DNA from 2 places in the Rothia sp. HMSC08A08 genome. Region 1 is predicted to be linked to the other one. Evidence: riboswitches for the same ligand, from Rfam matches in the RefSeq annotation. Region 1 holds a riboswitch; the other holds the start of a gene.

Region 1 (15,117 bases):
TGAGGCCTCAAGACCCCAGTCACCACTTAGTGACCGTGGTCATTTCTTTCTGGGGCTCCTGCTGGATGTTGCACGACGCGCTCTCGAGCAGGGGTGTGTATACGCGTAACAGTGTCGTTCCCCTGGTAAACGAGGCGAACTTGATAGCCTAGAAGGTATGGAACTGACTACCTCGCACATGAGCGTCTTCCCTGAGGAAGTGCTCTCTCGCTACCAGATATGCGAGACACGTAACGCTGCGACGATTCTACGCGCCACTAACCCGACGCTCTTCGATGAGCTTGTCGTTGTTCTCAATGGGTTCGAGGTTATCAGCGACGACTTGATCCTCGCAGGTGGTCAAGAGTCCGGTCTCGCACGCCGCTTCAACGAAAGCTTCCGCTCCCGAGGCTGGCGCGAGGCGCGCGTGGACACCGAGATCGACCTCAAGTTGCGAATTATGCCCTACAGGCCCGCTGGTGAAACGGCGGTAATCGTCACGTCATCCCTCGTGTCCAACGAAGGGTATAAGGTCGATAACTTCAAGGGTCGGGTTGCCCTCGATCTGGAGTGGAACGCCAAGGACGGCAACCTGGATCGAGACATCGGTGCTTACCGCGCGCTCTATGACGCGGGCTTCATTGACGTAGGTGTTATTGTCACCCGCACACAAAGCGATCTGCGCGCCTTCGCGACTGAGCTACGGCTCCAGCATGGAATGTCGTCGGATGAAGCGAAGAAGATGCTGGCGACAACGACCACCACGAACCTCGAGAAGCTCTTGCCTCGTATGAAACGGGGCGACGGAGGTGGCTGCCCCTTGCTCGCCATCGCGATCAGCCCGAAAACGTTCGAGAACTCGCCTACGATGCGACCTGACCTTTCTTAGGGCGTCCGCGCCCGCGAAGGGGTACCCCACTGTGTGTGAGCAATGTGCGCACGCGCGCAATTGAGTACCCCGATTGATTCGCAAGCTCCTGCACAGATGCGCCCTTGGTATACTCCTCGGCAAGGAGCTCGCCAACTCGGCCTGAGAGCCACTCGCTCATACGCTCGTTGGGCTCAAGGATCGGTAGGCGGTCGATCTCGCCACCTCCATATCCCTTCTGTGCCTTCCCCCGTGGCTCGATCTCATTACTCGCCTCGTTACCCCAGACAGACCATCCTGGACGTGCATACCGTGCGAACAGCTCCAGGTACGGACCAGGAGAACACGCCTCGATGAGGTCATACTGCTCATCCGGCTTGCGACTGTGCTCGCGCTTGCGCGTCTCGATCATGTTCACCGTTGAGCGTCCTGGCGCGAGAGTCCTCATCGAGCCCTTCACGCCGAACAGGATCGGCTCAGTGACGTTGCGGAAGTAGAAGCCGACGCCGCGACCATCGGGGCCACCATCCTTGCGACGCTTCGCCCAGATGATATTCGAGACGTACCGGAACCCCCACGCCTGCATGACCTCGAGCCCTTCAGGGAGCAGAGCGTTTGGCACCCACAGGTACAGATGAGCGTTGTCCGCAGTGACATCACCCACCCGCAGAGCCTTGATCTCGTCCAGCGACATCGTGCCGTACCGTCCGAGGCGGTGATGTTCTGGTGCAACCTTGCCCGTGCGGTTCGTGAAGCGCCACGGGGGATCGGCAAGCACGGTCTGGAACCCACCCTCTACGGTGGGCAGGGGAGCGAACTCCTCGTTTGTGTTCATTGGATCAAGCATGGATCCCAGTCTACCAAATAAAGATCTAATTGAGTAATAATAGATCTTTTCTGAGCGTGCTGTCATGCCCCCTCACAGCTTCTGCCTCATTATCAAAGCCTGGTAGTCCAGTGGGTTCTCGCCTTTGTATGCTGAACCATCGAGTCTCTTCGCTTGCTGTGCGCGCTTAGAGCGGTCGTTCTATCCACGCGGCGCTGATCCTCAAGCTCGACCCCATGATCGGCTTTGTCCTCATCTCCATCGCCCCCTTTCACTATGTTCGAAGCTCGTCGTTGATCTTCTTCGCCGCCCACCAGACGACGGGCGCAAACGCTGCAATCCCACCGAGAGTACCTACGGCTATCAGCGCTTTACTCCACCACGTGTTTGCCACAACGAACGAGCTCCAAACCCAACTCAGCAATGGTCCGAAACCAAGGGCGTAGAAGCCCCCCATCGTAAGCCTGCCGATAACTAAAAGCACTGCGGTGAGGGGGAGTAGCGCGAGGTACAACCTCTCCACGGATGCCCCTCCAGAGCCTCCAGATGGCGCTCAGCGCGCCAAACACCAGCGCCGTACAGCGCGTAGTTCCCTGCCGCCCGTACACTCGTGATGGGCTGTACATTGACTGTGCTCATAGGCTCATTTCGCCTCCGAGAAGCATGCGAACATCAGCGACTGCACCGCGAAGGATGTCCTCGTCAACAGCACTGCCAGCACGCACGACTCGATTCAAGTTCACCCTTACACGACGAACCTACTCAACTGCCCTAGCAAGCTCGGGAGGAGGCCGAGGCATCGCTGCCTGAGTAGCTAGTGCCTCGACCTCATGGTGACGGCTGTCCAGCGCGTTGCGCACGCCGCTTTATGGCGTTGTTGCTCCTCACGGGTGACGCGCACATCGATATGTGCGTCGAGTGTCACCCGCGTGGATGTCCCCTGTGTTTCCGCCACTGGAGGAGGCATCCACATCGGTGCACCCACCGCTCTCCATGAGGAGGTCTTGTGGTTGGTACACCGTAGCGTCAGCAGACACGGTGTCGGACAATCGGGGCAAACCCCTCTCCTCCAACCCGCTGCTGGCCTTCATCCTCGTTCACTGCGGGTAGGGAGGCGAAGGGAGAGGGCACATCACTCCAAGTCGCCAAGCTTGTTGTGATGATGTACATAAACTGCGAAATGAGGCGTTTTCTACGTCAGCTCTCTGAGGTATCAAGTTCTTCGAAAAGTTCCTGAGGCGAACTGTACTGCTGGGAGGTCAGCGCTCCACCCATCATGGCTCGGGTTTCTGCAATGGCCTCTTCAGTTGTTTCGTTATATTGCGGATATTCGCTCGTGGGGAAGGCCGTGTTTTCTGGGGTAGGTATGGGGGAATTATTCATAATATTCCTAACAAAAAGATTATCAACGTACTGCTACACACATAGACTTTACTGTAAATTCGATTATTTCTATCGCGGGGCTAGCTGAGGAAAATGAAAAGCCCTGGCAAATACCAGAGCATTTAAGAGCGGCTGACGGGCTGGAGGGCGCGGACTCCGAGCGAGCGAGGTACCAAATCCGCGCCTGGAAGCGATTCCCGTCTAAAATTGGGCACACGAAAACCCCTAACAGAAGCTAGGGGTTTATGTGAGCGGCTGACGGGAATCGAACCCGCGTATCAGGCTTGGGAAGCGTGCGCTCTACCATTGAGCTACAGCCGCGCATCCGTGATCGGACTTAACCTAGTGTAGCGTGTGCTGCCTCGGTTCGCACACTTTGCCGCAGATTTTTATTTTTGACTTGTCGGCTGTTCTTTTTGAGCAATGGTGAAGTATGGAGTCTGGAGTCGGTATCCTTAGAGTGTGCTTATTTCAGACCGCGATATTCGACGAGAAATTGCTGACGGCCGTATCGTACTTGAGCCGTTTGACGATTCGATGATTCAGCCGGCGAGCGTCGATGTGCGCATCGACCGCTTTTTCCGTCTGTTTGACAACCATAAGTACCCGCATATTGACCCGTCGCAGGAGCAGGAAGAACTGACTCGCCTGGTGGAAGTTGCCCCCGACGAGCCTTTTATTCTGCATCCGGGCGAGTTTGTGCTCGGTTCCACCTACGAACAGGTGACCCTGCCTGCGGATGTGGCGGCTCGCCTGGAAGGTAAGTCTTCACTCGGGCGTTTGGGGCTTTTGACCCATTCAACCGCAGGGTTCATTGACCCCGGATTTTCAGGGCACGTGACCCTGGAACTGTCTAATATGGCGACCCTGCCGGTCATGCTGTGGCCCGGGTCTAAGGTCGGTCAGCTGTGTTTCTTCCGGCTCACAAGCGAGACTGAGCATCCGTATGGTTCCGGCGCATACGGAAACCGCTACCAGGGGCAGCGCGGACCAACCGCATCGCGCAGCTACCTGAACTTTCACCGTACAGAGATCCCCGTTGAGAAATCTGGCGACTAGTCGCCGTCCGCATGATTTTTTCAAGGAGATACCTTGTCGTTCAAGACAATGGCTTTAAGCCCTGCCGGTGCCGATCTGAAGGTTATTTTTGGTCCCGGTGTTCCCGATGCGCTGCGCGAGCAGATCGTACAGACCTGGGGGAGTCTATCCCCGCGCCTCTTCGATAGTGTGCACGATGCCCTTGAGGCAACCCAGTCTGTGGCGCACGCGATTGTGCTCACGGATGGGAGCGTGAATCTGTTTGATGAGCACCCCGACCTGGTGAACCCGTTCGGGATTCTGCAGATTCTTAATATTCAGAACGAGAAGCAGGCGTTGGAGACTCTGACGTCTAATCTGACGGTTGCGATGATTCAGCAGTTGGCGGGTAAGCGTACTATGTTGCACGCCGCCGCCATTGGCGACCCTGCTACGAAGCGCGCGCTGGTGCTGGTGGGTGCTTCGGGGCGGGGGAAGACGACTGCCGCGCAGTATCTGGGGAAGAAGTTCACCTATCTGACGGACGAAACCACGATCGTGGGTGCCGACCGTGAGATTTACCCCTACCCAAAGCCGCTGTCGCTGGTTGTTTCTGACGACGAGCCGAAGGAACAGCATAACCCCGTTGAGCTGGGTCTGAACGCGGCGGACTGTGAGGATACGAGCTATACAGCCACTCGCGTCGTCATGGTGGGGCGCACCGATGAGCCCACGAAACCCTATCTTGAGCGTGTGAGCCTGGGGGATGCGCTCATGTCGATTGCCGAGCAGACCTCCGGCGTGGCGCTCAACCCCGAAGGTGTGCTCTCGATTATTCGCCTGTTTGAGCAGTGCGGCGGCGTATGGCGGCTGGTGTATTCCGAGGTTGAAGATATTGAGCCGCTCGTGCGTGAACTTCTCGCCGAGAATGCTGTGCTCCCGAACTCCGAGAGAGTGGACGAGTACGAGACCTTTGAGGTGCCCGACCGCCTGCCGAACGTATACCCTAACGGTACGCAGGTTCTTCAACGCATGTTCGGCACCACCGGGTATCTGGTGGATAGAGAAAGATTCCTGCTGCATCACGGAGATTCACTGGATGAGCTTTCCGCATTCGCGGCAGAGTGCTGGATTAACGCCGCTCACGAACTGACGGTGCGGGAGCACTACGAGGTTATGCGTGAGTTGTTTGAGGGGTTGCCCGAGGATGCGCATCGCCAGGTCGTTGAGCAGCTATCCGAAAGCGGCATACTCACGATGCGCACCGTAGATGATCCGCTGTATACCGAAGAAGACTCGAACTAAAAAACCCAATAAATACGCGAGCAGATAGCAATTCGCTATCTGCTCGCGGGTTAAGACTCGTAGGTCGGAGGGGTGTAGGTGAGTAAAGAACTACCGCTGCGCCGCCTTGGCCGCTTTCTTTTCGGCGCGGCGTGCCTTGCGCAGGTGAAGCGCTTGTGGCGATTCTAACGGCAGGGCCAGCAGCAGGCCCGCCAGCACCACGACCATAATGCCGAGAATACCCCACACCTGAGCATTAAAAATCGTGACGAACAGACCGAAGAGCAAGGGGGACAAGAAGCTAGTTGCGCGACCTGTTGTCGAATACAGCCCGAAGAGCTCACCTTCCGTACCGGGATCGGCGATACGCGCCAAGAAGGTACGCGACGAGGACTGCGCGGGTCCCACGAAAAGGGCGAGAATGAGCGCGCAAATCCAGAAGGTCATAGGGTAGGGGAACAAGAGCAGGGGCACGGCAGCAATCAGGATGCCTACCAGCGAGAAAATAATAATCTTTTTGGGGCCCAGATAGTCATCCAGGTACCCGCCCAGCACCGCGCCTACGGCAGCAACACCATTGGCGGCAACACCAAAAATAATGACATCCGAAGTACTGAATCCGAAGGAACCAGCCGCCAGCACACCGCCGAAGGTGAAGATACCGGCTAAACCATCGCGGAAGATAGCGCTGGCACACAGGAAATAGAGAGTCTGAGGGGCAGTTTTACGAAGTCTGACAATGGTGCGCCACAGTTCTTTATAGGAGGCGAATAGTCCTCCCTGCCGCGCTGGGGAAAGACGCGAGAGACCGCGTTCTAGGAACCTGAGCTCGCGGGTGGGCAGCACCTCCGGCAACACGTGTTTGCGTCGGCGCATCCGAATCAGGATGGGGGCGCAGAAGACCAGGCACCACAGGGCGGAAAACAACGTTACCGCACGAATATTGAAAGCGTTATCGGTGCTCAGGTGCAGCCCATTAGGCTCAAAAATAAACCCCCACAACACGATAATCAGGGCCACCAGACCGCCCACATAACCCGCCGACCAGCCGATTCCAGAGATTTTGCCAATATTGTTCGGGGTTGAAACTCGCGGCAGTACGGCGTTATAGTTCACGGCGGCGAATTCGCTGAAGATATTCGCCGCAGAAATCAGGATCACGCCTAACCACAGGTGCCCGGGGTTAGGTTCCACGAAGAAACACAGAGCAGAAAGAAGCACCATGCTGAGCGTGTTCACACCCAGCCAGAAGATACCTGTACCGGATTTATCGGCGCGCTGGCCGCTGACCGGAGCAAAAAACGCAATGCAGACCCCGGAGACAGTCAATCCCAAAGAGAGAGCTGCAGAAGCACTTTCGGTAGACCCGAAATAGGAGCTGGTGAGGTAGACCGTGAAGATGAAGGTCATCATGATAGTGCCAAAGCTTGATGAGCCAACATCCCACAGTACCCAGGACGTGACCGAACGGCGGCTTGTACTGTGATCGGGAACGTGTGAGGTCATAACGGATGTGTTCACTTTCGTGTAAGACGCAGCTAGGCGCCCTCAATCTGCTGCTGGTTTCGTGGCTTACCCCGGCGACACTGCCGTAGGCATCGCCTCCCAGCCTGCCGAGTGCCTTATTCTCTTCTGAACAGGCAGACTATTCAGCACATCAGAAAGGATGCGCACACCGCTGCAGCGGGAAGGCTGCGGGGGCGGCGCATCCACCCAAAATACACCGTGAAATTATGAGAAGAAACGGCGCTGTGCGCGGGCAATACCGACGCTTACCAGGGCACCCACCACGGAGGTGATGACGGTCCACACAATAACATTGCGCAGAGTGTCTTCGGACTCGGGGCCGATGGCAGGAGGTTCGTTACCGGTCACACGCTTCCACGCTGCGCCAAGACCTTTGCTTGTCAGGGCGGCGGCGGCCATATTGGCACCGGTGATAGCAATCTTTGCTACGGGGTTCATATCTTCTCCTCAAAAATCAGAAGTGACTATCCCTAGCCTATCGGCTTTGCGGCTCAGATGCAGAGAACATGACCTGTTTTAACGCGCGTATACACGAAAAATCGGGGTAAAAACTCTAGAATGTGAGAAAAAGCACAGTATTGCGGGTCTGAAAGGCGTATACTAGCGGCAAATCAAGGAATCATATTACCGACCTGCCGCACGTTCTTGTCATAAACCGATTCAAAAGCTCAACGAACTCACAGAAAACGACTCATACAGCATAGAATGTAAACGTTTATAGGCTTCGAACTCTCGAAGCAACACGACAGGGGAGCGCCGCAGACGGGCGCTGAGAGTGCAACGCAGACCCTCGAACCTGATCCGGTTAGTACCGGCGTAGGGAGTCGAAATATGTTTTCTCAACACCTCACCCGCAACGGGTGTGGATGTTCCCCTTCCAATCATGGGAGGAAAATATGTCTCAAAAATCTCGCCTCAGCTGGCGGGTCAATGAAATCGTCATCGTCTCTGTGGTCGCCGCCGCCTGCGCGGTAATCTTCTGGATCTGGGATATTGCCGTAGACCCCGCCACTAAAACACTCTTCGCGGCGGTTCCTGAATACCGACCCATCGTCGCCGGTATGTGGCTGCTCGCCGGTGTGCTCGGCGGGTACCTTATCCGCAAGCCCGGCGCCGCGCTCTACTGCGAAATCGTCGCCGCCGTCATCTCCGTATTCCTCACCGGAGGCGCCTGGAGCCAATCAATCCTCATCGCCGGATTCTTCCAGGGAATCGGCGCAGAAATCGCCTTCGCCGTGTTCGGATACCGCGTCTGGAACCTCAGCACAGCAGCCTTCGCAGGCGCACTGAGCGGGCTCTTCATGGGCGTCAACGAAATCATCATCTACTACCCAGACATGGAAATCTTCAAAGCCGTCATCTACGTGGTATGCGCGGTCGTCTCAGGAATTGTACTCGCCGGGGTACTCTCCTGGGGACTCACGAAAGCGCTCGCTAAAACCGGGGTACTCGCCTCGCTAGCCTCCGGCGTGCAGGCACGTACCGCACGCGGATAACGGGCAGGCAGGCGTATGTCACAGCCTATCTCAACGCTCAAACCCTCAAACACGGAACATCCTGAACCACCCGCAACCCAGGATGCAACCATGACCGAACCCCACAGTACCGCCCCCGATGCGCCCGCCCGCGGTGCCGCAATCGACCTTCACAACTTCGGTTGGCACCACCCCGGGCGCGAAAAACCCGCGTTCTCGAACGTGAACCTGCGCATCGAACCCGGGCAGAAAGTACTGCTGCTGGGGCCCTCCGGCGCAGGAAAATCAACGCTCCTGCACGCTATCGCCGGGGTGCTGCACGATCACGACGGGCAGAGCCAAAGCGGTAGCGCGCGCATCGACGGCGTAGACCCCGAAGACGCACGCGGACTCATCGGACTCATGCAGCAAGACCCCGAATCATCGGTCGTACTCGCCCGCGTGGGCGATGACGTAGCCTTCGGCCCCGAAAACCTCGCGGTCGCACGCGAAGAAATCTGGGCGCGCGTTGATGATGCGCTCGCCGCCGTCGGGCTCGGCTACCTGCCGCATGAGCATCCCACGAATGCGCTTTCGGGCGGGCAGAAACAACGCCTGGGGCTCGCCGGAATCCTGGCGATGCACCCGCGCGCCATTCTGCTTGACGAACCCACCGCAAACCTCGACCCCGAAGGCGTTCAGCAGGTGCGCGATGCCGTGGTGCAGGCGGTCACGGCAACCGGTGCCACCCTGATCGTCGTCGAACACCGGGTGGGCGTGTGGGCGCAGCATATGGACCGCGTCATCGTGCTTGGTGCCGATGGAGGCATCACCCACGACGGCGCGCCCGAAACCGTGCTCGCCCAAGCTCGCGAAACCCTCATCGCCAACGGTGTGTGGGTGCCCGGGTATGTTCCCGAACCCGCCGCCGCTGCGGTACCGAGCGGGCGCATGCTCCTAAGCGCCGAAAACCTTGCGATTACGCGGGAATTCCCGAGCAAAAAACAGTTACGGGCACGCCGACGACAGCTCAAAACCATGCCGGAACCCGCATCCGTACCCCTGGATATTCCTACCCTGCGCGGGGGCATTAACCTGAGCATTCGAGAAGGCGAGCACCTGAGCATTCTCGGCCCCAACGGCGCCGGAAAATCAACCCTCGCACTCACTCTCGCCGGGCTCCTCTACGCCCCCAACGGAACCCTGCACGCGCACGAAGCACTGCGCGAGTTCGACCAAAACCCAACGGCAGAAAGCTCCCTCACCCGCGAGAAAACAGCCGCCAGCTGGGATATTCCCTCCTGGACCCCCGCCCAACTGCTCGGGCGCATCGGCTACGTTTTCCAAGAACCCGAATACCAATTCGTGCGCGGCAGCGTGCGCGAAGAACTCGAACTCGGGCCACGCCGCCTCGCCGCCCTGCGCCGCGAAAAAATTGATGATGATGCGCTCGCCGCCGCCACCGCCTCCCTCGCCGAACGCTTGCGTTTAGAAGGGCTTTTAGATGCCAACCCGTTCACGCTTTCGGGCGGGCAAAAACGCCGGCTGTCGGTTGCATCCGCTTTGGCGACGGCGCCGCGCGTGCTGATTCTTGACGAACCGACTTTCGGTCAGGATGCGAGCACCTGGGGCGAACTGGTGCGCTTGATTCGCGGGCTTCTTACTGAGGGGGTTGCGGTGATCTCGGTGACTCACGATCTCGAATTTACGGCGGCTTTGGGCGGGCGGAGCATCACGCTTGAAAGCTTGCCGCATGAGCCCGCAGACCGGAGTCTTCAGGAAGGGAAGTAGCGCATGAATACCGATTTTTTCGGGCCGAGTGCTGAGCGCAACAGCTGGTTTGGCGGGCTTAACGCGGGTGTCAAATTAGTGGTTGCGGGCGTGCTGGTTCTTGCGGCAATCCTCATTCAAGACCCGATAACCGCGGGTATCATCTTTGGGCTGGAACTGCTGGGGTTTATTGCGGTCGGGTTTCGACCGGTAAACCTGCTGGCGCGCAGCTGGCCTATCCTGATCGCGGTGCTGACCACCGGCTGGAGTGTGGCGATCCTTGTTAATAAAACCGGTGCCGTACTACTCGATTTTGGGCTGAACACCATCACGGAAGGGTCGCTCGCGGCGGCGTTTTCGATGATGATTCGTTCCCTGGCGATGATTCTGCCGACCTTCGCGTTTGTGCTCTCAACAGACCCAACCGACCTGGGTGATTCGCTTGCCCAAACTTTCCGCCTGCCCGCCCGTTTCGTGCTTGCCGCGTTGGCGGCGTTACGCCTTGTCGGCATCCTATTTGGGGAGTGGAATACGCTGGGGCAGGCACGGCGTGCACGTGGGCTGGGTGCGGGTCAGGGCCCGCTCGGGCGCATCAAAACCGGTGCAGGGCAGGCCTTCGCGCTCATGGTACAGGCAATTCGCCGCGGTTCGCGCCTTGCGGTCACGATGGAGGCGCGTGGTTTCGGTACCGGCAAACGTTCCTGGGCGCGCGTGCCCGCCTATTCCCGGCGTGATGCGTATGTTGCGGTTGCCGCCGCCGTGATCGTGGCGTGCGCCTACGGGGTTTCGCTGGGACTAGGAACCTTGCGTTTCTTGTGGCAGTAGCCGCACCGAAGCTGCCGCCAGGTACTCGGGTCTGAAAAACCGGGCTGAGGTAGCGGCGCAAGTATCAGCCTTGCGCCGCTCCCTGTACCTTAGCCCTGTGCCAGGTATTCCAAGAACCGGTGCGTGAGCTGCGCATCGTGCGCTAACGCCGTACCGTTCAGGTGCGTGACCGGGGCGAGCAGACGCACCGACGAGGCGAGCCACACCCCATCTGACTCGAAAAGATCCTGCGGGTACAGCGGACCGTAGCCTAGCTCCCAGCCGTCGCGCCGCGCCGCCTCAAAAATAGCGCCCTGCGTGGTACCGGGCAGGATTCCGTGGTTCGGTTCGGGGGTGTACAGCGTCTTTACACCGTTTTCGATACGCGCCATCAGTACCGACGAAGTTGCCCCCTCCAGAATGCGGCGGTTGTCGGTCATAAAAATCGCGTCATCCGCACCCCGGCTGTGCACATACCGCAAAACCGCCATATTGACTGCGTACGACAGGGTTTTCGCGCCCGCCAACAGCCACGGGTATGCGGTGTTGTCGGCGGGGTCGTGCCCGCGCGGCAGCAGCATGGCCTTCACGCCGTTCTGTCGCTGATTCACGGTAGTTTCGGGTACCGGGGATGCGATGAGCAGGGTGTATGGCCCGGCGGGCATTCCCGCAGAAGCATTCGGCAGCCCGCGCGAGATAATGATTTTGACAATATGCTCTTCGCCAAGTTCCGTGTGAGCGCCGGGTACGGCCTGGGTGAGAAGGTTTGCCAGCGCATCCCGAAGCTGGCGCAGGTCGGGTTCGGGCAGGTCGAGCATACGCGCCGAAGATTCGAGTCGGGCGAGGTGCATATCAAGTTTTCGTACCCGCCGATCAACGGCGAGCATGGTCTCAAAAACGCCGTCGCCACGGGTAAATCCTTGGTCTTCCACGCCGATAAGCGGCTGGGTGGGGTCTACGGAAACGCCTTGCGGGTTTTCTGAATTTAGGAGTATCACGGAACTAGTCATGTTTCCAGTGTAGTGGCTCACGTGCCCTCACAGCAGTGCACGCCGAGCGGGCCCAGCTCCCAGGTGGCGTTTTCGGCGATAAAGTATATGTCTGCCTCGGCGATGTCCTCGAAGGTTTCGGGGTTGTCGTTGTCCCCTTCGATATCGAGCCCGATTTTGCCGTCCCGTTCGAGAACATGAACCCCGCTGCATATGCTGATGAACGGGCCTTGCACCCGGTAGTCCGAAATATCTTCCAGGGTTACGGTGACGTGCCGCCAGACGTCGTCGGTAGCGGCCTTCTCCCAGCCGCCGTCTACATGGGTCCGGTCCACCGCGCAGAATCGCAGACGAACAGCTGTTCCCTTTGCATAGGTTACGGTGATCGAATCCAGCCAGCAGTCGTAGAAGTGGTTGAACCGTTTGATGATCTCTGCACTTGTGAGGTTTTCGTCAGTGCTCACGGTCAGCCTCCTTAAAAATCTTAGGATTTATCAGGATACCAGCAGCTAGGGCGATTACGAGGAGAAGCGGGTTTCTGCTCGAAAATGATGATATTTTTTCACCTTTTCGGCAAAAACCCGCTTCTTGGGGATCAAAGTCTTAACACGCTCGATGCGAAGCGCTAGCGCCCACCTTCGCCGCCGTCTGCCGCATAGTCGGCGTCCTTACGCGGGGTTGTGAAGAGCACGAGTGCTGTCATCAGTGCGAAGCCCAGAATTGAGAACGCCATCGGCATATAGGAGCCCTCGCCGCCCAGCGAAACCAGGGGCGCGGCAAGTCCGCCCAGAAGCGCCTGAATCGTGCCCATCACGGCGGATGCGCGCATCCGGCGTAAGTGGCGTGGGTGCTAAACTTTTTTGCCGCCGCTGGGCACATAAAAAGCCTTGTTCGTGAATAAAGCTGGATTTCTAACTCTTTATTCACGTTTCAAGGCTCTTTATCTCAGGGGAGGGTAAACACGGGTACAGCAAACGGCAGGGTAGAGGGCTACTACGCCGTGCGGTAGATGATGTCCGCCTGCGCATACGTGGCGGAGTATGCAGCGAGGAGGGCTTCTTCCTGCGCCGCCCAGCGTTCCCAGTGCGGGCGGTACATATCGCCGTCGCGGTTTATAGCCCGCCTGTACCGCAGCTCGTCGGGCGCCCTCACCACGATGCGCACATCGCAGGTACCGGCGATTGCCCCCACACCCTCACAGATAATCACGGTTTCCTGAGCGGGGTCGATCGTGTGTTCGGTGCCGGGCGCATCCGCGTGCCAGTCCCATTCCCGGTAGCTGGCGGGCTTGCCGCTGCGCAGGTTCCGCGAGATTTTCTGCCACGCTTTTGTGCCTTCCTCAAGCCCGTCCCAGCCGGGGTAGATAGAGTCTAGGTGGAGCACGCGCACACCGATTCCTTCGGCAGATAAGGACTGCTCTAGGAGCTCAGAGAGCCTTGTTTTGCCACTTCCGCTGCGCCCGTCGATACCGATGATAAGCGGTAATGCGGCGTCGCTGAGGGCGTTGGTATCGAGTGGTATCCCGTCTTCGTCGGTAGGCGGCAGGGCGAGTCCGCGGTATGTTTTCAGGCAGAATTCCAAGATTTCTTCAACGTTGTTGGTTTCGTAGCCGTTGCCGAAACCTGTGCTCCACACACCCATGCGTTAGTCCTGCGGGGTTGCGCTCAGCTCGGCGATCAGCGCCCGCGCCGCGGTGTCGATAAGCTCGGTCGTGTACTCGAAGTCGCGCATCTGCCCGTACCAGGGGTCGTAGATGCCCAGCTCGTCCAGGTTTTTGCCCGCCATTGCGGGGTCGAAGGAGCGCATCATACGGATTTTGGCTTTGTCGTCTTCGGTGCGCGCAAGCTGTTTCAGGTGCAGGTAGTGCGGGGTGTCCATCGCCAGAATCAGGTCGTAGCGGTCGAAGTCTTCGGCAACGAATCTGGATGCGCGGTGCCCACTGGGGTCGATGCCGCGCGCGGTGAGTATGCGCCCGGCGCGGGTGTCGATGGGGTTGCCGATCTCGTAGTCCGTGATGGCGGAGGACGCAACCTCAACCTCAAGCCCCGCCTGGCGCGCGTGCTCACGAATCAGGTACTCGCCCACGGGGGAGCGGCAAATATTTCCGGTGCAGACAGTCATGATGCGGTACATGGTTTTAAGTGTATGCCAGCGGAACAGGAAAGGCAGCGGTATTAGGGCTGCCTGCCGAAGCGTCGTTTCTATTCAGAAGAGTTTTTTGCATTCAGAAGAGCTTATCGCTTCTGAATGCAAAAAACTCTTCTAGATAGGCAGGCAAGTTTTGGCTGTTACACCTCAAAACGGGTTTTAGCCTCGCGCAAGTACGCCTCCCACAGAGCATAGAGTCTGTCGATGTTCTCTTGGCGAGTGTATGTTGAAGGGTCATAGTCGGTCGGGGGCATGTATCGCACGAACGGGGTCACATCCTTGGGGTAGCCAAAATCGGCGTAAAGAATTTCTACCTCGCCCAGCGGGTCGTCAAAGTTCTTGCGGTGCTCATACACATGTTTGAGTAGCAGGTACAGCCAGAGCGCGTGGCGGGGGTCGGTGCTTCCGGGGTCGGGGTTGGTGAGTTCAGGGGAGTCTTCGTGCTGCGCGAGTTCGGACAGAATCCCATCAACCCGGTAGGCGTGTTCGGGTTTGCACTGGTAGAGCTTGTATTCTAGGTCACTGGAGTCTTCCTTCAGCCGATCGGATGCGTATCGCAGAATATCCGCGCGGCTGATGTATCCCTGCGCGAGCCCCCAGCGTAAACCCTGCCAGGTGAGGGCACTCTTTCTGATACCTTCATAGCCTATGTAATACGTACTCAGCATCTAGTAGTTGCTTCCCATCTTTGTAGCCCCGCGAGTAACACAGCATTTGGCGTATTACCAACCCCCTAGGGGATGTAAGCTGCGTTATTCAAGACGGTTTTAGCTGTCGTTGCTGTTGTTATCTTCCTGATCGGAAGGTTCGTCCGGGTCGAAAAGTATCGCACCTTTGGGGATCCTGAACGTAACGCCGTTGTATTCTTGTTCTTCGGTGTCGATTTTGCAGCTCTTAGGAGAGACATCGAAGTTATAATTTTTTGGATTGACCTTATAAGAGAACCTCGCTTTATAGGTTTTATTGTCTAGTGTGTATACAAATATTGGTTCGTATTTGAAGGTCGCCAAGGAGAAGTTAGCGTCCTGGGTGAAGGTCGCCCAGGAGAAGTCAGCACGCCAGGTGAAG
Region 2 (16,089 bases), on a different contig from region 1:
CCCACAGGAACTACTGGTGCTCCAGTCATATGGGCTAGCCAGGCTACACCAATTTTGCCGCGGTATAAAAACCCGTCACGAGATCGTGTACCTTCAGGGTAGATACCGAAGACTTTACCCTCTTCAAGTTTTTCAAGAGCTAGATCGAGTGCTTTAAGGGATTCCGAACGGTCGGAGCGGTTCACGGGGATAATGTCTACGGCCTCAAAAAAAGCCTTCATGGCCTTGCCTCGAATACCCGGTGTATTTACGTACTCCGCCTTCGCGAGGAATGCTACTCGGCGGGGCATCATAGCGGAGATAATAATGGAGTCGAGGAAGGATAGATGGTTAGATGCCACAATTACGGGCCCCTTCTTTGGGAAATGCTCAAGCCCGGTCACCCGTGCCCTGAATACAGTGCGCAGTAGCCCCGTTACTACTTTTTGCCCTGCCTTGTACGCCAGCATGTCCGGACTCCTTATGGTTCTGGTGGTTTTCTCCGTTCTTTATTATTCCATACGGATTTTATAGGCTTGACGCTTGTAGTAACTTTCTCGGGATCAGCAAAGATATTATGAAAACCTATGGAGTGTTTTCTTTACTTTCTTATTATTTCAAGCAGATGCATATTCTTACGGTACCCCACCAGAATTAGAGCACAAAACCCTTGCTTATTTCTTAGATAAGGCTCACCTAAATACACAGCTAATATATCAAATTATATCAAACGATACACAATATGAGAACTATTCTTACTTTGCCTGTGTAATTTCTTTCATAATGATGACACCGTGTCTGTAAACTTTCTAAATTCGTATTCGTAATGCAAGAATAAAACTAAGTGCCTCTGTGAGCTTCCTAATTATGGGAGATGCTTACCGCGAGCACTAACAAAAATCAATCCACGCACACTGGAGACACATCAAAATGGCTAAGAAAACCGTAACGCGCGGGGAGATCGCCAAGATCACCCGCCGCACGGATGCAGTCGGTGCCTACGCTGGAAAAGGCTGGGTACAGGCTGTAGCGTTTGTGATGCTCTTGGGCTTTACCATCATGGCCGTCTTGGCGATGCGCACCTACGCGCTCTCTATGCCGCTCCCAGATAAGATCGTCGGCAATGACGGTAAAGTTATCGCAACTGCTGAGCAGATTCAGCATGGTCAGGAGCTCTATCAGAGCCGCGGTTTGCAGCAGTACGGCTCCGTTCTGGGTCACGGTGCGTACATCGGTCCGGATTTCACCGCAGAGTACCTGCGCAAGACCACCGATGCCGCCGTTGATAAATACCGCTCAGAAGGCAAGCAAGAACCGCGCGAAATCGTTAAAAACGAGTGGCGTCACGAGAATAAATACGACGAATCCAGCAAAACCCTTACCTGGACCGAAGGACAGACCAAGGGTTTCAGCTTGATGACAGACCACTACAAGGACACCCTTACCCGTGGTGATACTTCCTTAGGTCTTTTCCCTAACGCTATTAAGAGCGACGAAGAACTGCACGATTTGACGGCATTCTTTGGGTGGACGGCATGGGCGTCGGCCGCCGAGCGTCCTAACCAGGATTACACCTACACCAATAACTGGCCCGCAGAACCAAACGTTGATAATAAACCTACTGCAGACCTCATGGTTTGGTCGGCTCTATCGCTCATCGCCCTCATTGGCGGTACCGGCTTGTTGTTTGCCATATATGGTCGTTGGTCGCGCACCATCGGTTGGCATGGCGAAGAAGCCCCAGTCCTTGACTTCCGCCAGCCGGATGAAGTTAAGCTCACCCCCTCCCAGAAGGCAGCTGGACTCTTCTTCATCACGATTATTGTTCTATTCCTCCTGCAAGCCTTGGTGGGCGCTCTCACCGAGCACTATCGCGTTGAAATAGACGGGTTCTTCGGTATCAATATGGGTGAGCTACTGCCCTACACCGTGTCTCGAACGTGGCACGTACAGCTCTCCCTCTTCTGGACGGCTGCAGCGTTCCTAGCTGGTGGTATCTTCATTGCCCCGCTTATTACCCGCAAAGAGCCGAAGAAGCAAGGTCTACTCACCGTCGTCCTCTTCGTGGCCGTGGTTATTGTGGTGCTCGGTTCGCTTCTCAACGAATGGTTCTCGCAAAAGGGCTGGATACCCGAGAACACTATCTTTGCGCAGCAGTGGGAGTACCTTGATCTGCCGCGTTTCTTCCAGATTCTGCTCACCGCTGGTATGTTCATCTGGATTGTCATTGTTTGGCGTACCCTTAGCTCACGCCTCAAGAGCGGGAAGAAAACCTCCATGCCTTGGTTGTTCCTCTTCTCAGGTCTAGCAATTCCGATGTTCTACGCCGTAGGTATGCTCGCTGGTCAGCGCACCCATTTCTCAGTCGCCGAGTTCTGGCGCTTCTGGGTGGTACACCTGTGGGTTGAAGACTTCCTCGAACTCTTCACCACTGTGATGGTCGCCTACGTCTTCGTACTCTTGGGTGTGGTGCGCGAGCGCATCGCTATCTCCATTATCATGATGGATGCAGTGCTCTACTCCGCCGGTGGTGTGGTTGGTACTATGCACCACACCTACTTCGCTGGTACTCCTTCGGAACAGATGGCATTCGGTGCGTTCTTCTCGGCAGCAGAGGTTATTCCGTTGACCTTCCTGACTGTTGAGGCGTGGGGCTTCATGCAGTTGGGGGCTCGCCAGTACTCCAATCGCACCAAGCCGTTCCCGCATCGTTGGGCTGTGATGTTCCTTATTGCTGTAGGCTTCTGGAACTTCTTGGGTGCAGGTGTCTTCGGATTCCTGATCAACCTGCCGGTTGTTTCGTACTACGAAATCGGCACCGCACTCACCGCAAACCACGCGCACGGCTCTATGATGGGTGTGTACGGTATGTTGGCACTGGCCTTCGCGGTGTTTGCGTTGCGTTACCTGATTCCTGAGAATAAATGGCCTGAGAAGGGGCTAAAGTTCTCATTCTGGGCCTTGAACATCGGGCTGATCTGGATGGTCTTCATTTCGCTTCTGCCGCTGGGTGTCGCTCAGTTGTATAAGTCCGTGGGTGAAGGCTACTACGAGGCCCGTTCCTTCGCGTTTATTCACGATGGTTCAACTGTGATTATGGATTGGCTGCGCTTACCGGGCGACGTGATCTTCTTGGCTGGTATCATCCCGCTGATCAAACTCGCATGGTTGGGTATAACTTCGTACTTCTCACAGAAGAACAAAGAAACTGTTCTGGAGCTCCCCGAGCCGCCGCTATACGAGTTGGTGGATGACGAGCGTATTGCCGAGTTTGCGGGTGCTAAGGCTGCTGACGAGCTTCCCGAACAGACCAGTCCGTACCGTAGCGATCGTCGAGGCTGACTATCATGCCTGAGCAAATTGCCGGAGTATCCCTGATGGTGTGGCTATCCAGCGTTTATGCGCTGGGGCTAGTCGCCGTCGGGTGGGGCTTCGATATTCTTGCTAAGCGCACAAGCCAACGTTTCGTGGCATCCCGGACTTTCGGGTTCACCTACCACGAGAGTAACGATGCGTGGCTCTGCCCCGAGGATCAGTGGCTATGGCCGGTAGCGTTTGATACGGATAATCGTGTGATGCGCTACCGCGCCAAGCCGAGCGTGTGCAATACCTGTCCTATTAAGGACACTTGCACCGTCTCGTCTAATGGGCGTGAACTTACGCGTGAAGTTGATGAGTGGCCTTACTCGGAGTCGGGTAAGTTCCATCGCGGTCTTGCCGTGACGGTTGCGCTTTTCGGTCCTATTATCGTGGGTGCTACGGCTCTGGCCTGGCATGCTCCCTTGGAGCTGCTGGTGGAAGCCGCCGTTATTGTGGCTTGCTTGTCACTCACCTATCCCCTAGCCATCAAGCTCATCAAATCGCCTGAGAACTTTGTGGCAGATCCTAAACATATTCCTGGGTCTACTGCGGATGAATCGGTGGCGGTTAAGATGGATAGGTTTGCCGCCAAGTGGGGCGGTATTGGCAATGAGCGTAAGCGCCGCACCGACGATGCTCGTAAGCAGATAATCTCTACTGCAACTTTGCCTGTGCGTTCTTCGCAGATTGATCCTGATCGTCCGGCGTGGAGCGGCGAGGGGACTTCTACCCCACGTCTGCATAAAACTACCGCAGAGGTTATTCAGGAGCAGAATCTCGAAGAAGTCTCTCGTTAGTGTGAGGATGCGCGCCCCGGTTTCTAAGGTACCGTCGTTGATGAATTGGTAACCTAGAGATCGGGGTGCGTATTGTCACCGCATCTAGATTTTTTCTCAGCACGCATCTACACAGGTCATTCCTACTGACCGTTACCAACATATTTTTTAGAGGACATGATGGATTCTCTTACCGTTCTTTCGATTGTTATTCCGATTCTTGTAATCGTTGCTTTTCTGATTATTCGTACCCTTCGGGTCATCCCTGAATATCAGCGCGGTATTTCTTTCCGCTTCGGTCATCTGCGTTCCGAGCTAAAACCTGGCATTAACCTGGTGGTTCCGCTCATCGATTCGCTGCAGCGCGTGGACATGCGTGTGATTACGCTGACCATTCCCCCGCAGGAAGTTATCACAAAAGATAACGTTCCTGCGCGCGTGAACGCGGTAGTACTTTTCCGTGTGATTAGTGCAAAAGACGCCGTACTTGAGGTCGAAAACTACCCGATCGCTACTTCTCAGATCGCTCAGACTACACTACGTTCGTTGTTGGGGCGTGTGGATCTTGATACTTTGCTGGCGCATCGTGATGATTTGAATGCGGATTTGCAGAGCATTATTGATTCACGCACCCGCCCGTGGGGTATTAAAGTCGAGCTGGTTGAGATCAAGGATATTGAGATTCCTGAGGCCATGCAGCGCGCAATGGCTCGTGAGGCTGAGGCTGAGCGTGAACGCCGCGCCAAGATCATTTCGGCACGTGGTGAGCTTGAGGCTTCATCTCAACTTAAGGAGGCTTCTGACATTCTCAGTGATTCACCAGCTTCGTTACAGTTGCGGTATTTGCAGACTCTCTTGGAGTTGGGCGCTGATCAGAATTCGACGGTTGTTTTCCCGCTTCCGCTGGATATTGTGGGACCGCTTATGGGGGCTTTGAAGGGTGCTTCTCACGAAGAAAAGTAACAGCAGCCTTCGATAAATATCACAGAATTATCCGGAACAGTTCTTTCCTACAGACTCGGGAAATATAGCTTGTTCCGGATATTTCTTTAACCTATTCACCTCAGGGCGTAGAAATCATGAAAATAAGCAAGGAACCTAGCAGCTCTACTTGAGGCTCGATATATTGGATTCCTAACTTTCCTGTTTATCGCACACAGATTGGATTTATCATGTCAAAGATTCTTGTTATTTCAGGTCACCCGAACCTGCCAGATTCCACCGCAAATAAGACGGTTCTTGATGCCGTAAAAAACCATTTTGGCGATGCGATAAACATGCGTGAACTCGACAAACTGTACGTGAATGGTAAATTCGATGTCTCAGCCGAGCAGAAGGCACTCGCGGAAGCAGATATCGTGGTGCTTCAGTTCCCTGTGTACTGGTATTCGGTGCCGGGCTTGCTGAAACAGTGGATTGATGACGTTTTCGAGTACGGCTTCGTATACGGTTCGCAAGGCACGGCGCTGCGCGGTAAGAAGCTCTTGATTTCTGCGACTGCGGGAGCTCCCGAGAATATGTACCGTGATGCTTTGCCGTATGAGCTCACAACCACATACGCCGATTTTGGGAATACTGCCGCTTTCACGGGTATGGAGTTGGAAGAACCTATTTTCAGCTACGGCGCATCAAGCGATCCGGGGAATACCGCAGCGGTACGGGCTATTGGTGAGAATCATGGCACCAAGCTCATCGCTAGGTTAGAATCCTTGCGGGCTTAGTATATTGCGGTTGCTATTTTCTTTTTCGGCTCCATCGCATTAGGTATTTATCATGCATTTTATGGGTAATGTTGTGCATCGTACACCTTCTGGAAAACTAAAAGCTTGTTAGCAGTATGTATTAGATTCGGCATAATGTTCACAGGCAGACATAGAGAATAGCGTGCTAATATACGAAGGTGGCAAACTTGAGCTTATACTTGAATCAGCACTCACAAGCTCATGATTCTGATGTTTACTAGATTGGATGACTATGTCTAATATCCTGATTATTTCGGGGCACCCTGACCTTACGACTTCTAACGCTAACAAGGCTATTCTTGATGCCGTGCGGGCACGGTTCGGCGATAACGTCAAGATTCGTGAGCTCGACAAGCTGCGTGTAAACGGTAAGTTTGACGTACCTGCTGAGCAGAAGGCACTTGTGGAAGCAGACGTCATCGTTCTGCAGTTCCCGGTGATGTGGTATTCAATTTCTTCTCTGCTGAAGCAGTGGATTGACGACGTTTTCGAGTACGGCTTCGCGTATGGAGAAAACGGCACCGCTTTGCAGGGTAAGAAGCTTCTGATCTCTGCAACCGCTGGCGCTATTGAAGATGTCTACCGCACCATGCTGCCACGCGACGTATCTGCCACGTTGACCGAGTTTGAGAACACTGCAGCGTTTACCGGTATGCCTCTTGAGGAGCCACTATACAGCTACGGCACCACTGGCGACCCCGATAACCCCGCTGTTGCTCGCGCCATCGGTGAGGATCACGGCAAGCGTCTCATTGAGCGTCTGGAGGCTCTGGGGGCATAGTCCCTTCTACGTGCTAAAAAGGCTCTTTATCCGAATCAAGCGGTGAAAAATACGCTTTATATGGATAAAGAGCCTTTTTTACTTTTTCGCGTGGGGCCGGACGGTGTGAGTTTACCGCAACGCTCTATGAGCCTGGTCGAAAAAGTCACGTTCATATAGGCATGCGCTCATATATGCCTGCGCGGCGGCAACACGCTGACTGGGGGAAGCCTGCTCAAATGCTTCCTCAACAACCGCCACGCAGCGGCGCACATCTGCAGCAAACTCTTCGCTGCCATACACCGAAATCCAGGCATTGTACGGATGTTCCTCGTGGGTTTTCTCCAAGAGCCGGTAACCGATCTCAAGGTACAGCCAGTAGCATGGAAGCGCCGCAGCTGCGCCCACCACATAATCCTCGCCAGCAGCAGTAGCACGTAAAAAGTTCGTGTACCCCATTGTCACTGCCGAAGGTGCACCACGCCGAATACCCCCCTGCTCCGCAGGAATAGCGGGATGCGCCGCCAACCATTCATCGTGCAAAAGCGATTCCTCAACAATTGCCGCCTGGGCACCCGCAGCCCAATGCACCTGACCTTGCGGTGAGGTGGCACGTGCCGAAAGAGTAGCTAAGGCGCGAGAATACTGGGCAAGGTACTGCGCATCTTGGTCTAAATAGAAGCCGAATAAATCCTCGTCAAGCGTGCCGTCGCCCAGCCCGCGAATAAAGGGCAAATCGAGAATGTCACACCAAATATCACCGGTAGCTTGCCACAGGGCGGCAGTCCACGGACCCGCCGGGGCTACCTTCGACTCTGGGGATTTCCGCTGCGCAGGTTTCACCAAATTCTTGGGGCTCTCGCCCGTAAGATTTTTATCAGCGTATAAGTGCTCCCACGGTTTCGTATCGGCTGCATGTTCCAAACGGCGAGCACGTGCCTGATGATCGACCGGTCCGTGACCCTGCCCGCTGCCCACGTGCAGTTCCTCACCCGCGATAATAGCCTCGTTGAGCCACCGGGTGCTCCAAGCCAGCGCGTTCGTGAGTACTCGTACACTCAGCTCATTATTGCCATTCACAAGAGCAAGTCCAAGGCGGGTAGCAAGACTTGATGAGAGTGAGCACCCGGTACCGTGGGTATTCTTTGTCTGGACGCGAGTGGTAGCCACATGTGTATGAGTTCCATTAGGGAAAACAGCCGAGTTTCCAGCGTCCTCCCCCGTCAGGTGACCGCCCTTAACAATCACGGTCGTGCCAGTGCTCCCCGCGAGCTGAGCCGCCTGGTGATGCGCCTCCTTCAAAGTCTGGGCAGGGTTGCTCTCACAAAGCACCGCGAGTTCGGCGATATTCGGAGTGATAACATCTGCCTGCGCCACCAATTCGCGCAGTGCCTGCTCAGCGTCTTGACTAATCAGGCGATCGCCGCTGGAGGCAACCATCACCGGATCAAGTACCACCACTGGTACCGGATGTTCTGCAAGCCAGGTCTTGACGGTGGTGATAGTTTCAACATCGCCGAGCATACCAATTTTAACGGCATCCACAGTCACATCGTCGAAAACTGCCGCAAGCTGTTCCTGTAAAAACTCGGTAGGTGGAGCAAAAATGCTGCGAACCCCTTGTGTATTCTGTGCGACAAGCGCGGTTGTGGCGCACATACCGTAACCACCGCTTGCGGCAATAGACTTGAGATCAGCCTGGATTCCAGCACCGCCTGTAGGGTCGGTTCCGGCAATGGAAAGCACACGAGGCGTAGATGTGTTTAATAGCGTCATAGCTATAAGTCTCCTTGGGATGGGCGTGGCATCGCTGCAAACGCACCACGCTATCTAGATAATGATGAATCGGGTGTTTCAGAAAGAAGGTTAAGGCTGCTCTGCCACGGTTCGATATCCCTTCGCTAGTTCTAACTAGAGCAGGTTCAATGGGTATATCTCAGCTCCAGACAACAGCGCCGTGCTGTGTATCCGTTACAAAATGGAGCACCCCATATCGCGTTTTCACTGTAGCATATGCTGTTGGGCTCAATAGGTTCACGGACTTTATGTGTCATTGCCGTGCACATATCTCTAAGTTTTGGTAATTTTCAAACTCTTATAAAGTAATATTTCTTATTCTTGACATGTAACAGTACTGTTGAAAAGGGTCGCGCTCCCCTGCGGCCTGCTGTATATTCACCCAACCACGAAAGTTCACTGATGAGCATTCCTGCCCTTAGGCACAATAGTGTGCCTCAAAAAGTCCTCAACCGTCGTGCCTTGATAGCCTTCGCATCGGGGATCTGCGTTACTGAGTTCCTGACCGCTTGCGGAGAGCAAGCACATGAGACGGCACCTGCTCGTGCCGAAGCATCCAACACTACAGACGGTCGCTCCAGCCCACATGGTACCGAATCTGCCTCACCTGAGGCACAGGCGCATCCGACCTTCACTAAGGGTTATTCTGGTGGCTCTGAAGCGCCCAAAGGTGAGTACCGTCCTGCAGACGAAAAAGGACCCGCGCAGAACGTCCCCAAGCCCAAAAAGCCCGAAGATATTGGGATTGAGACACCGGAGGCGCTTATGCACTTCATCGATTATTGGAATGCTTTAGGAAACTACGCTACCCAAACCGGAGATGTACAAACTTACGCAGATTACACTGCCGCAGGGTACAAAGAAGTTGAAAAATTCTGTAACCATATGCAGCGTCTGTACGATAAGGGAGGCTGGGTCGTAGGAGGCACTCGCAAGATTGTCGCCGATCCCTCAACTTTACGTTCGCCCAGCGATCATGTGTACCTCATTGTTGGCAGAATAATTTCGAATGATTACGTTATCTTAGATAACGAGCAGTACAAAACGTTCTCATTCCCCGCTTCTCAAGAAAACGACAATATTCTTGAGTTTGGTGTTGTATTCCAGACAAGTAATGGCCATTGGTCATTTGCTGGTACAGAGAAACTTGATGTCAATGTCAAATAAGAAATACATCTTCTGCGTCACAACGTTGCTCTTTCTCTGTCCAACACTATCTATGTCTGCCTTCGCTACTGATTATTCTGGCGATGCTAAAGGAGGAAAAATAACAGTCATTGGGCGGTCTTCTTCATCCAATAAACCTGACCAGCAAGGACCTAATGAATATGAGCAATCTGAATTTAACAGATATCAGAGCCAAGAAGCACCCATAGTTACACCTGATACAGGCTCTAACGCTCCCGCAACCGTGAGTAGTGTAGGAAATACCTTCGATGTCTACAATGGCAATGCTTCTAAAGATGCGCCCTGTATCTACCAAGGGAAACCCGGTAAAGTAGCCCGTGTGCCCCTACCCATTGACGATTCAGGCAACTATAAACAATACGGTGTCGTTCAGTCAGGAAACGGCGGTATAGCGTGCGTTCCCAACGATCCTGCAGACCAAAACACACCTGAAAACGAACCTACTGCCGATAACGCCCAAGTTCGCACCCAAAAGATAGAGCACCAGGTTCGGGAGCAACTCGCCGAACTTACCACCACAAAACCCGCACTACATTTCGACGGGCATGAGCCCCACGTCAATACCGGGATCAACACAAACTTCTATGTGACCGGTGTTAAAACCGAAGCACGTGATACTACTATCCTCGATGAAGAAGTCACGATAGAAGCTGTTCCCGTTGCCTATACCTATGAGTACGGTGCCGGCGACCCTGTGTACACAACGCGGGATTCAGGAACCGCGCAAGGCTCTGTCTGGGACAAGAGCAAACGTAACTTTAAACCCACCGACACCAGCTATGCTTTCAAAGAATCCGGCAACTATCATGCTTACGTTACTGTCACCTATCAGGGTCGGTACCGTCTCAAAGGTGGGGACTGGAATATTGTTGGTTCGCTTACGGTTCGCAGTGATCCCACTCTAGTACGCGTGTGGGATACCGAGGTGCATTCTGTAGGTAAAACCTGCCACGAAGACCCTGGTGCTCGAGGATGCCCAGCACATCCGGATGAGCCCGATCGGAATAATCCGAATCCAAAGTTAACGCAGCCTGACCCGGTGACAGGGCAGCATTGGCATCGCGATGACTCGGGAGCAGGCGATACCGAATGGCGGCTCCATAAGAAAAAATAAATCCCAACCAATTCTATAACCTGTCCGAGCGTCGTACACTTTTCTTCTCTATCGTGCCGTTGTGCCCATCTACGAGAAGGACAGAGAGTGTACGGTTCTTGACTATCATCTTCTAGGTCAGAGCGAAAATCTCAGCGGGCGTGCCCTCAGCGGTAATCATGCCTTCCTGAAGCAAAACGGCGCGGTCTGCCAGGGATGCGATACGCGCATCGTGCGAGATAATCAACACAGCACGATTCGCGAGCACGGCCTGTAATGATTCGGTCGCGTCCACAAGCTCAAGCTGGGTGGTCGATTCATCAAGAATCACCGCGTGAGGGTTTGCCGCGACGATGCGCGCTAAAGCAAGCTGCTGAATCTGGTCACGGGTGAGTTCGTGCTCTCCCGTACCGATACGCGTCTTCAACCCTTGGGGAAGCTCACGCCACCAACGAGCGCTAACAGCATCCAGAGCTTCACCGATCTGTTTCTCGGTGGCTTCTGGTACTACAGCGGTGAAATTATCAATAACGGTACCAAAGAAAATATGTGCTTCTTGGGTACAAACCAGTAGTCGCGGCCTACCATCTTCGTACTTGTCAGTTGGAAATTCCCCATTGCCAACTGGTTTTCCCAGCACACGGATTGTACCGTCAAGCGCACTCAAGGAACCGCCGATGAGCCTTGCAAGCGTGGTTTTTCCAGAGCCAGAACGCCCAACTAACGCTAAGCACTCCCCAGGCGCAATCTTTAGATTAATATCAGTCAGTACAAGCGCATCTGAAGAATAACCGTACGACACATGGGAGCACTCGATTACATGTGTGGTATTCCCCAAAGTTTCATGATGTTGTGCTCTACGAATATCTTTGCGCCGAGCACGCTGCACTTGCGCCAGATTAATAATCCCGAACACGCGCCCCATATTAACCAGCATTATGCGTATATTGCCCACGTGATGCCCCAAAATATCCGCCATAGTTCTCAAGCTGAAAACCATAATGGATGCAGTCGCCAAGGCACCCCAGGTTGCCCACCCTTGCATGACGCAGAAGGACCCCCAGAGCAAGCAGATAACGGTAGGGAACCACGCATTCAGAGCATCAAGCGTGTAATAATTCTGGCGTATACGCACCATCTTGAGTGTAGCCCGATAACGCCGATCGTTATCAGCCTCGAATGTTTCGTTGCGAGCATCATGCACCCCAAGTTCACGAATGGTGGATGCGCCCCGGACGTTCTCGGTCAGCACGCTATTAAGCTCGCTCGTAATCTCCTGCACGCTCTGATTTTCACGGGCAAGACGCGGCAGAAAATATCCCATCAACACGCCCAAGCCGATAATCATAGGCAAGAAGATAACGCTCAGAGGTACGCTGAGTGCGGCAAGTGAAACCATAGAAACTACGAAATACAGAATCACAAAAAGAATTTCGAGCAGGTCAAAGCTGACGGCGTTCGAGGCTGAAGACAGGTCATCAGTCACTCGTGTGAGCAGGTCACCGCTGCCGGATTCCTCGACGGTTCGCGCATCAAGATCTAGAGTTGCATCGATGGTATCTATACTTGCTTGGCGTGTTACGAGGGCGCCAAGACGGGCGGCGCTGTACATAGCCAAAAGCATCACGATGGCTTGAGCAACAGTAGCGGCAAGAATGATCAATACAGGTTTCCACGGAAATTGCGCATACTTACCAGCCACAACGTCGTCAACAGTTGCACCAATCTGCAGAGGCACTACCGCGCCCATGACGCTGCTCAACACATAAACCATAAAAGTGAAGAACGCACGCCCTCTATAACGCACAATATAGGAACCCATTTTCTGCACAACCACACGGGATGGTTCGGTTGGTAACTTAGACATGATTTACCCTCTGGGTTTCGATATTGTTATCTCGCGCAATACGCCGAGATACTTCTGCAGTTGTCGAAATAACGTAAATAGTCTCAAAACTCGCAAGCAGCCCAGGATAGAGCTCTGGCGCTGTAGGCGTGCCCACGCATTCCTCAAGTCTGTCGTAAATATATTTCTGGCTTGGCTCGTCCACAGAATTAAGGGGCTCAGTCAAAATGAGTATTTGGGTGTCCTGAGCGAGCGCACGTGCGAGAGCTAAACGTTGGCGTTGTCCGCCCGACAGGTTAGCCCCTTCGCTAGTGATCAGCGCTTCAAAATATTCATCTGGATTTCGCCCACCCAAACGGTAAGCAATTTCGCTAGAGTCTGTTATCTGAAGGAGAGCTTCATCTTTCGCTTGCGCAGCCACAGTATCTTCGGGCGGTACGGTGCCCAGACGTAGGTGATTCCGCAGAGTTCCGGCGAAAATCATAGGGTTAGGCTCACTTAGTAGAATTCGCTGTTTATCCGGCAGTTTTTCGGCAGCGAGCGCACGCACATGTTCGACAAGCGATTCTGCATACTCTTGAGCAGTCAGCTGCCAATGCCGAGGATTGATGTATACGATGCGCGTGTTGCTTGCCTTTGCGGGAACCTGCGGGATATCGACGACCGGCATATCGTGTTCTTTCTCATGGCTCACATATGCTTCAAGTTCGGTATCTGTTCGCGGTTCTTTGAGCACACCTTGACGTACCCCGGCGTACCCTTCAAGCCGAGCAACTTTAGCCAGCCCCACCTTGGCGTAACGCCATTCGGTGAGAAAGTTTTGTGAAATCCAGACGGGCCCACCCATCATGGCGATAATAGAAGCAACCGTTACTAGGGAAGCAGCTGGAACATCAGGTACCCAGCGTCCGTTCTCAACATGTCCCGTCAGCGCGAAACCAATACCAAGCAGGGTGACTGTTCCGCTGAGGAATACGCGGATAAGGAACATCCAGCGATGAGTTTTCTCATATTCCATGAGAGCATCGAAAACATCATCTGCTCCCTGGTGATAGCGCTCGCGCATTTGCTGTTCAGCGCCCAGTCCCGTGATGGTGCGTAGTCCCGTTGCTATATCTGAGGCACGCGAAGAATTTTCACCATCTTTCGCGCGGTATACGCCCACTTTACTTTCCATGAAGGTGGAGTATTTCGCCAGAACCCATATCACTAAGGCTGTTCCGGTAAGAGTCACCGCAGCAGTGAGCGGACTAATGAGCCACAACTGTATAGCGCCTAAAGTTGCGATAATCATGGCGTTGGTGAAGAGAGGGATTGAGAAGAATACTGCGCTGATACGGCGCACGTCTTTGCTCATAACGGTAACCATCTCACCCGCATTGTTCTTATGCGCTGCGCGGTTGAGCAGGGCGTTAATATAGGTGCGCCAGTCGCGGTCTAGCTCGGCACCAAATTTCATGGATGCGCCCCACCCAAAGTATTCGTTGAGCGCGATAAACCCGATGGAGACGACAACGACCCAAAACAGCAGCCAGGCATCAGCCGTGTGTCCTGCGATTTGGCGGTTGATAAAAGTGCCCACGACAACGGGAATGCCGATAGCGCCTATACCCGCAGTAGTTTCGCCAAGCATGGGGATAACCCAACGGTACCAGGGATATGTATAACCGGGGGCACTCACACGTAAAGATACCCGATTTTTTAGGTCATCGTCAGAAATACCTACCTTGGGAGTTTGTGAGGACTGTGTAGGATTTTTCTGCTGGTGCTGTGTCGTCTTTGTACTAGTGGGAGCTTCTTCTGTACTTCTTTGGTGATGCTGCTCATCCACGTTCGCCATATGTGCCTCGCTTATACCCTCTATTTCATTAAATATTGAGGCTAACACATTTACCTTATATATGTGACATGTTGCATTGCAGATTTTATAGTTTTCTACTGTACCGCTTATTTTCACGAGGGCCTACAGAAAACTAGCTACGATAGTTTTGTAGACAATCTAGATGAAACATACACAGCATGGGATGTCACGCAGTAATTTTTGGCGCGAAGACTCAAGATGCTGATTCAATACGTTCATGTGCCGCGGTAGAGTACATTCTCTACTCCACGGTTCGATAGTTCTTGCGCAAGCGCCACAATTTTCTCCGGGGTGACATCGTGAATATCCGATGAGGTTTCAAGAAGTATTCCCTGATACAGGGGTTTTCCTAAGTCGCTGATTAGTTCGCATACTGCTGGTTCGCTGAAATAGGTTTTCTATCCTAGAGATGGTGTATACGCTTCTCTTTTCGGTACAGCACGTAACCAAGTGGTTGTCGTCCATGTGGCTAAGTGCGGTGACCAACAACGAATAATTGTTTCTAGCAGTTGGTGGCCGGCTTCAAGAGTGAGTTCTCCCTTTGAAGATTCTGGCACTTCGGGGCTCCGCCAAAATTTGATAAGGACATAGTTTTTAAAATTCTTATTGTCGTTTTGTATTCCTACGCATCCTTGGACAATTATTGGGAGCGGCCCTAGATATTCCAGGTTAAAGTAGTACCCAAATGAGGCGTCTGCGTCTGGAGTTTTTGCGCCCTCTAGCTGGCCCAGTAGCAGATCAGTCAGTCCGGGAGTAGAATTTTCAACATTGGCCCCTAGCCGCTGAGGAGCTTCACGCATGATACGCTAGTGTCCACCCGGGTACAATGACTCAAACGAGGTCATAAAATGGTGAAGTTCTGACACACAATCATCAAGAGTATTTTTCCTTGCGGTCGCCCAGTATCCCGCTATTTGTGTGTCCTTTAAGGATATTCTCATGCTATATTGCGTACTCCTTATCAGAAGGGAAACTAACCGCACTTCGCTATACGCAAGTCTAACAGTCAGAGGGGTTTCTGCTAGCGTAAAAAATGACCATAACCTAAGTTTCCTGCGGCGTGTATATCTTGCGCAACGCAATAGTTACCCAATATTGTGCGCATCGCTGATTTTGACGGGTTCTGCTAATTCTCTGCCCCTAGACTCGGTAAACTTGAAGCACCATGAGCATTCTTGAATACCTTTCCCTCAAACTCGCGGAGAATCCCGGCGGTTACAACCGGCGCGACTATACTGGCAATCCGCTCACCCCGGATGAAATCTATGAGGCGTTCATCGGGTGGATCTCCAGCCGAGGCATGACACTTTACCCAGCTCAAGATGAAGCTGTCTTGGAAATTGCGGCGGGGAATAACGTGGTGCTGGCTACCCCTACAGGATCGGGTAAATCTACAGTGGCGGTGGCGGCGCATTTTACCGGTTTGGCGACTGGGCAGCGTTCCTACTACACCGCACCCATCAAAGCGCTTGTTTCCGAGAAGTTCTTTGATCTTATCGAGATTTTTGGTGCCGAAAATGTCGGTATGATTACCGGGGATTCGGCTATTAACGCGGATGCCCCCATTATCTGTTGTACCGCCGAGATCCTGGCGAATATTACTCTGCGCGAGGGTAAGTCTGCGGATGTCTGCCAAGTCATTATGGATGAGTTCCATTTCTACTCTGACCCACAACGCGGCTGGGCA

The links. Region 1 has a riboswitch for thiamine pyrophosphate ahead of HMPREF3164_RS07400 (ECF transporter S component). Riboswitches for the same ligand answer to the same signal wherever they lie in the genome.
Region 2: linked by a shared signal. The riboswitch ahead of HMPREF3164_RS02465 (bifunctional hydroxymethylpyrimidine kinase/phosphomethylpyrimidine kinase) and the one ahead of HMPREF3164_RS07400 (ECF transporter S component) in region 1 are both predicted to bind thiamine pyrophosphate.

What each region holds. Positions count from the first base shown of each region.
Region 1 covers NZ_KV793076.1:1,594-16,710, reverse strand. The annotation lists gene HMPREF3164_RS11075 (hypothetical protein) at 1-3, shown strand, start outside; gene HMPREF3164_RS07445 (BglII/BstYI family type II restriction endonuclease) at 158-868, shown strand; gene HMPREF3164_RS07440 (MT-A70 family methyltransferase) at 843-1,694, opposite strand; gene HMPREF3164_RS11205 (hypothetical protein) at 2,148-2,312, opposite strand; gene HMPREF3164_RS07430 (hypothetical protein) at 2,871-3,056, opposite strand; tRNA gene HMPREF3164_RS07425 (tRNA-Gly) at 3,307-3,377, opposite strand; gene dcd (dCTP deaminase) at 3,519-4,115, shown strand; gene HMPREF3164_RS07415 (hypothetical protein) at 4,149-5,378, shown strand; gene HMPREF3164_RS07410 (MFS transporter) at 5,469-6,863, opposite strand; gene HMPREF3164_RS07405 (DUF4235 domain-containing protein) at 7,089-7,322, opposite strand; TPP riboswitch at 7,622-7,724, shown strand; gene HMPREF3164_RS07400 (ECF transporter S component) at 7,781-8,380, shown strand; gene HMPREF3164_RS07395 (ABC transporter ATP-binding protein) at 8,471-10,129, shown strand; gene HMPREF3164_RS07390 (energy-coupling factor transporter transmembrane component T family protein) at 10,133-10,933, shown strand; gene HMPREF3164_RS07385 (aminotransferase class IV) at 11,023-11,922, opposite strand; gene HMPREF3164_RS07380 (regucalcin) at 11,940-12,365, opposite strand; gene HMPREF3164_RS07375 (hypothetical protein) at 12,527-12,730, opposite strand; gene HMPREF3164_RS07370 (nucleoside/nucleotide kinase family protein) at 12,895-13,542, opposite strand; gene HMPREF3164_RS07365 (low molecular weight protein-tyrosine-phosphatase) at 13,546-14,034, opposite strand; gene HMPREF3164_RS07360 (DUF2247 family protein) at 14,190-14,717, opposite strand; gene HMPREF3164_RS07355 (hypothetical protein) at 14,817-15,117, opposite strand, start outside.
Region 2 covers NZ_KV793057.1:111,616-127,704, reverse strand. The annotation lists gene HMPREF3164_RS02495 (lysophospholipid acyltransferase family protein) at 1-449, opposite strand, end outside; gene HMPREF3164_RS02490 (nitric-oxide reductase large subunit) at 910-3,321, shown strand; gene HMPREF3164_RS02485 (transposase) at 3,327-4,136, shown strand; gene HMPREF3164_RS02480 (slipin family protein) at 4,296-5,078, shown strand; gene HMPREF3164_RS02475 (NAD(P)H-dependent oxidoreductase) at 5,288-5,836, shown strand; gene HMPREF3164_RS02470 (NAD(P)H-dependent oxidoreductase) at 6,084-6,638, shown strand; gene HMPREF3164_RS02465 (bifunctional hydroxymethylpyrimidine kinase/phosphomethylpyrimidine kinase) at 6,750-8,393, opposite strand; TPP riboswitch at 8,494-8,618, opposite strand; gene HMPREF3164_RS02460 (DUF6318 family protein) at 8,817-9,581, shown strand; gene HMPREF3164_RS02455 (hypothetical protein) at 9,634-10,716, shown strand; gene HMPREF3164_RS02450 (ABC transporter ATP-binding protein) at 10,829-12,562, opposite strand; gene HMPREF3164_RS02445 (ABC transporter transmembrane domain-containing protein) at 12,555-14,381, opposite strand; gene HMPREF3164_RS02440 (DEAD/DEAH box helicase) at 15,568-16,089, shown strand, end outside.